2 linked regions of the Prochlorococcus marinus str. GP2 genome follow. The protein of the gene in region 1 interacts with the protein of each later gene in a pairwise test. Links are inferred from orthologs where the notes say so. Each region holds a gene or a part of one and is shown on either strand. Other genes may lie near its edges.

Region 1 (3,137 bases):
AAATATTATTCCAGCAAATGAGATTTTAAAAGGGAATTTTGTTTTTTCTATTGAGTAGTAAGTCCTTACTAATAAATCCCTACAAAGATAAAAAGGTATGCCAACGGCATAAGCAATTAATATATTCTTCACTTTTAGACTCGCTGAATAATCAAAAGCCCCTCTTTGAAAAATTAATTCTACTATTTGATTATTAAATGTTATGAAAAATCCGGTTAAAAAAATAGTTGTCAAGAAACAGTACTCTACCCCAGATATCAATTGTTTTTGGAGGCCTCTATTATCTTGTTCACTTCTAAATTTTGAGAATTTTGGAAGTAATGGCAAAATCAAAGAGTTAGATAATATGCCTAATGGGGCTTGTATCAGAAAGTTTCCGTATGCTAGTCCCGATGCTGCTCCTTGAAAACTTGAAGCGAAAAACATATCGATAAAAACATTAATTTGACTGAGACCTGATGAGATAGATGCTGGAATAATTAGTTTAAAAATCCTCTTTTCTTCATCATTAAATAATTGGAAGTTTGACTCTAGTATCAAAAGACCGATTTTATTTATTTCCGCAATTTGAATAACAAACTGAATTAAAGTTCCTGTCAAAGTTGCAAAAGCAAGTAATCCCGTATAAGTAAAGAAATGAGAATATTCATTTTCTTGGTTGAAAATCCAACTTAATAAAATAAAAAAAATAGTGGTTAGACTAGTTATTGCTGGACTTATACTTGATAAAAAGAATTTTTTTTGGGAATTTAAGGCGCCAAAGCTTAAACCTATGAAGCCAGATAATGGAATACAAGGCGTAAGTATTTTTAATTGATAAGTTGCAATAGATTTAGCTTCATAACTTAAATTGGGGGCTAGTAATTCAATTAATAATCTGGAATTAAAATAAATCAATATAGCTAAACCAAATAATAATATTGAAAGTTTTATACTTACTTGAGTTAAAACAATCCCTCCATTTTTTTTGTTAAGAGGAGTTAGAACTGCAACGACTGCGTTATGTAGGGGACCATTAATCCCTCCAACGATTATTAGCAAAAAACCAGGAATTATATAGGCATAATTAAATGCGTCGTATGTTACCCCAACTCCAAAAGCAGCGGCTATAGATATTTGTCTTATGCATCCAGCTAATTTACTAAGACTAGTACCAAACGAAATAGAAAAAACATTATTTTTTAAAAACGAATGCATTTGGATTTGTCTAAATTTTTCAAGAAGTTTAAGTTTCAATTATATTTGATTTTTAACTAACGACATATTTATGAATGATCGGATAATTGAATTTGATCCATTAATCGAAGGGGTTTTAATTAAGAGGTATAAAAGGTTTCTTGCAGATATAAAATTAGAGAGTGGAGATATAGTAACTGCTCATTGTGCTAATACAGGCCCAATGAAGGGACTTTTGAGTGAGGGAGCTAAAGTAAGAATAAGTTATTCCCCTTCTCCAAAAAGAAAATTACCTTTTACTTGGGAACAGATATGTGTTTCCAATTCTAAAAATGATGAGGTTTGGGTGGGAATTAATACTTTATTCGCAAATAAATTAATCAAAAAGGTTATTGAGAAAAATTTTCTAAAAGAATTCATTGGAGAAATAGAGACAATTAAATCTGAAGTTCCCTATGGAAAAGATAAAAAAAGCAGAATTGACTTTTTTTTAACTCCAAAATCTTCAAATCCTGATAAACGTAACATTTACATCGAGGTTAAAAATACGACTTGGATTAAAGAAAATATAGCTCTTTTCCCAGATACAGTAACGAAAAGAGGGCAAAAACACCTTATGGAATTAAAGGAATTAATACCTGAAAGTAAAAGTGTTTTAATACTATGTATGACGAGAAAAGACGCTTGTTTCTTTGCCCCTGGAGATGAAGCAGATCCCTTATATGGCAATCTTTTTAGAGAATCTTTAAGTGTAGGAATGATAACAATCCCATGTTCTTTTGAATTTCATAAAGACCACGTATCATGGAATGGAATTAAACCTTTGAAATAAATAAAAAACTTGATATTTTGAAATCCAAAAAAAATAATTTTTCAATTTAACAAATAATTTTTTAGGGTGCAACTATAAAAATGGTATAAACAACTACTAGACACGGATAAGTTTTTTGAATAAATTTAAATTTGAAAGGAAACAGCACAAACTGTTTTTTTGCAGATCTAATTTTTTTTTATGACCACTGCTTTGCAAACGCCTCAAAGGCGCTCTAGGTCCAAACTTCAAGATGCAAGTCTTGTTAATGGACCTATGCTCCTTTTGAGGAGTATTCGAGGATTTAGTTCAAACCGCTCTATGTTGTGGCTTGCAACTGTTCCCCTAGCTTTGTTTGGTTTAGGTATTTTTAATCTTTCAGCTCACGCAGCTGATTTACCTGAGTTGAATGCAGCTTTTCTTGCTAACAATTTATGGCTTTTGATCGCTACTATTCTAGTGATCTTTATGAACGCCGGTTTCGCTATGGTTGAGGCAGGTATGTGCCGTTCTAAGAACGCTGTTAACATCCTTGCTAAAAACCTCTTTGTATTCGCTCTAGCTGTAACTTCTTATTGGTTTATCGGCTATTCATTAATGTACGGAGGAAGTGTTGCTGACGGATGGCTTTATTTTGGAGGCCTATTTTTTGATCCAACAGTTACTGCAGATATGGTAACTGATGCTGGGTTAGTTCCAACTGTTGATTTCTTGTTCCAGTCTGCATTTGCAGGAACTGCGGCAACTATCGTTTCCGGTCTTGTTGCTGAAAGAGTTAAATTTGGAGAATTTGTTGTTTTTGCTATTGTATTAACTGCATTTATATATCCAATTGCTGGTAGCTGGAAATGGAATGGTGGTTGGCTTGATTCTTTAGGTTTTGTTGATTTTGCTGGTTCTTCAATTGTTCACTCAGTTGGAGCATGGGCAGGTCTTGTAGGAGCTATGCTTCTTGGACCAAGAATTGGCAAATACTCTGATGGAAAACCACAGGCTATGCCAGGTCACAACATGGCCATAGCTACTTTGGGTGCATTAGTTCTATGGATAGGTTGGTATGGATTTAACCCCGGTTCTCAACTTGCTATGGACCAATGGGTTCCATATGTTGCTGTAACAACTACTTTGGCAGCAGCAGCTGGAGCTATTG
Region 2 (3,266 bases), on another replicon or contig:
GAAATTTAAAGATACAATACTTAGCTTAGGTGGAAGCTTACCTCCATTAGACATATTCAAATCATTCAGGGGAAGAGAGCCACAAACAGATTCCTTAATAAGACATTTGGGGCTATCTGGAGCTACATAATAATTTCACCGATTATTTTGTCAACCACAGATTTGTTTCTTACTAGATTTCGATGTTTATAAACTTTTACTGATATTTTTTTCCCAAATTTTAAATTTGTCCACCAGCCAGGAAAAACCATCATATCCCAATAAGTAAAGAAATTTATACACTCAATATCATCAAGTAAAAAATCATTATTTGCGAGCTCCCTTAAAAACTTACTATTTATTTTCATTTCTGATATTCCTCTAAAAGGGTATTTGGGTATTAATTGAGCCATCAAAGTTCCTTTGTGTGGAGAACCAATAGATATTAATCTTCTTGTTCTTTTACACCCATTAAATTTTTGAAGCCAGTGCCTACCAATTATTCCTCCCATAGAAAATCCCAAAATATCTATTTCTTTTTCTAAACCATATTTCTCTAAAATTAATTCGTTTAATTTATTAGTCAAATCAATAATTGAAGTCATTCCACATGAATGCTTAAGAGTTGGGGAAAAATATTCAATCCCAATTTCATCAAGTTTTGATGTAATAGAAGAAAAAATACTTGAAGTATTCCAAAGACCATGAATCAATATAATAGGATTTCTTTTTTCCAATACTTTAATTATTTTCAAGAATTCTTACTATTGACACCTTCCCATCGAAACCTGTGATTGGAGGATTGCATTTTGTCAAAATAATTTTAATTTTAGAAAGCTTAAATTCTTGATCAATGATTTCTAAAATTGAGTTTGAATATTTTTCGATCGTAAAACAATATGTTTTCTTTGATTGCTCTTTTAAAATTTGAACTAATTTTGAATAGTCAACCGTTTTTTTTATATCATCACTTACTGTACATTTTTCAAAATCAGTCCACAAAAATATATCCAAACTAAATAATTGTCCTAATTTCCTTTCTTTATCAAGGACCCCAACCCTAGCCCAAAGTTTAATATTCTCAATTTTTAAAAAAGTTTCCATCTTTAAAACTTTTAAAGATCTTTATGTGTATAGATAGCCTTTCCTGATGAAAAATCATCAACGATACTCCCATCCCCTTTTAGGAAATATTTATAAGTTACCAAACCTTCTAGACCTACAGGCCCCCTTGGTGGAAGAGTTTGAGTAGATATACCAACTTCAGCTCCGAATCCATATCTAAACCCATCTGCGAATCTTGTAGAGCAATTATGAAAAACACCCGCACTATCAACTACATTCATAAATTTATTAGCAGTATTTGAATTTTCAGTGATTATTCCATCTGTATGTTTTGAACTATATTCTTGAATATGTGTGATTGCCTCCTCAAGATCATCAACAATTTTTATAGATAAAATTAAATCCAAATATTCAGTTTTCCAATCTTCTAGACTAGCCTCATACTTTAAGCCTAATTCAACTGATCTCTTATCTCCAATTAATTTAACCTTATTAGAATTAAATAAAGGGATGGCCTTTTCTAAAAAAGCTGGTGCAATATCTTTATGAACTAATAAAGTTTCAATTGCATTACATGCTGCAGGATATTGAATTTTACTGTCTAGAGCTACTGATAAAGCCATTTCGAGATTAGCCTCATTATCTATAAACAAATGACAAATTCCATCAGCATGGCCCAGCACAGGAATTCTTGTATTCTCCTGAATAAATTTTACTAATTCATTACTTCCTCTAGGAATTATTAAATTAATATATTTCTCAAGATTTAACATCGACATACTATCTTTTCTGCTTGTGAGTAAGCATATTGCATTTTTATCAAGGCCTGATTCATATAACCCCATTTGTAAGGCATTGACTATTGCAGTGTTTGTTAAATTAGCTTCACTACCCCCCTTAAGTATTACTCCATTACCTGATCTTATCGCAAGAGAACTAATCTGCATAACAGCATCAGGTCTAGATTCAAAAATAACTCCTATAACTCCAATAGGTACAGTTTTTCTTTCTAGGATTAGTCCTTTGGAAAGCTCTCTTTTGATTTGAATTTGATTTACTGGATCCGCCAATTCTCCAACTTTCCTTACCCCATCAATTCCTGCATTTAATTTTTCTTTTGATAACTTTAATCTAGACAATAAAGCCTTTGAAATACCTTTTTTTTCTGCTCTTTGATAATCCTCACTATTAGCCTCTAATATCTCTTTAGTATTTTTTTCGAGATAATCTGCCATAAAATTTAAGGCTTTAATTCTATTTTGATTGTCAGTCTGACTTATTTTTATTGATGCCAAACGAACTTGATCAGCTTTTTTTAAAAGATCATTACCTGGTTGAGGGACTTCAAAGATATCGGACATAATCATAATTATTTAATTAAATAATAATTCAAATTTAAGATTCTTTAAACTAATATTTTTTTGGGCTTAATATCTAAAAAATAACTGAATTTGACTTTTCCAATCCCCATTAGAATCATAAGAACCTAGTAATTCTAAGTTTGGACTGGCTTGAAAAGTCAATATCCCTGTAGGTGGAAGGTCGTCTCTACCTGGAACAGTTTGAAATGCAAAATTTATTGAATCAGTAACATCAAGCCCTAGTTCAGCTACCCAAGCCTGAGAAGAAAATTCCTGATTAGAAGTAGATTGTCCATTATTTTCAATATCTAAATTTTCGTTAGAAAAAATGTTATTTAAAGAAGTATTATTTTCTATTAAAGCTGGATATAAAGACAACTGAAATCTTTCACTAAAAGCATCCGCATTATTAAGTTGTGAAATAAATGCTCTATTAATTAAATTTGCAGAATTACCCCCAATTAAACCAATTATTTGCGACCTACTATAACTTGGAGTGCTCCTTAATTGAATTCTTTTATTTTCATCTTCAAATGATAATTGATCTAAAAATCCTTCATAAGAAGCTTCAATTTTGATAAGCCTTGTATTACCAATTCCAAATGCCCCAAAACCACTCGAAGTAGTATCTGCATCTAGATCGTTTGAGATATTTGAATCCTTATTATTTTCACTTATAGGAATTATAGAATCTGGAACTTTACTAACTAGAGAAAAATTAATGTATGGAACGACACCACTTCTCGGTGCAAATACAATATAGTTATCTACACTTTTATCAAGTTTAAATGGTGTAGTGTATAAATTCGCTCTTCCTTTTTTTATATCAATAAGACCTCTAGCATTTAAATCTTTTCCTAC

The links.
Region 2: the proteins of sfsA (region 1) and EU91_RS07950 interact in binary tests that used the Escherichia coli proteins (3 or more experiments, as listed by UniProt). The link is inferred for Prochlorococcus marinus str. GP2 from one-to-one orthologs.

What each region holds. Positions count from the first base shown.
Region 1 is NZ_JNAH01000003.1:235,941-239,077, forward strand. What follows is about bases 338-3,137. They hold sfsA (DNA/RNA nuclease SfsA), read left to right. Parts: upstream 338-1,267; coding sequence 1,268-2,008; downstream 2,009-3,137. Other genes in these bases: murJ (murein biosynthesis integral membrane protein MurJ), read right to left, coding at 338-1,197; EU91_RS06360 (ammonium transporter), read left to right, coding at 2,189-3,137. Also shown: more of murJ, read right to left, coding at 1-337. UniProt on the Escherichia coli protein: Binds to DNA non-specifically. Could be a regulatory factor involved in maltose metabolism.
Region 2 is NZ_JNAH01000002.1:56,878-60,143, reverse strand. Bases 251-3,179 are described here. They hold EU91_RS07950 (glutamate-5-semialdehyde dehydrogenase), read right to left. Parts: upstream 2,406-3,179; coding sequence 1,095-2,405; downstream 251-1,094. Other genes in these bases: EU91_RS07955 (translocation/assembly module TamB domain-containing protein), read right to left, coding at 2,472-3,179; folB (dihydroneopterin aldolase), read right to left, coding at 721-1,083; EU91_RS07940 (esterase/lipase family protein), read right to left, coding at 251-716. Outside these bases: EU91_RS07935 (M3 family metallopeptidase), read left to right, coding at 1-130; more of EU91_RS07940, read right to left, coding at 123-250; more of EU91_RS07955, read right to left, coding at 3,180-3,266. UniProt on the Escherichia coli protein: Catalyzes the NADPH-dependent reduction of L-glutamate 5-phosphate into L-glutamate 5-semialdehyde and phosphate. The product spontaneously undergoes cyclization to form 1-pyrroline-5-carboxylate.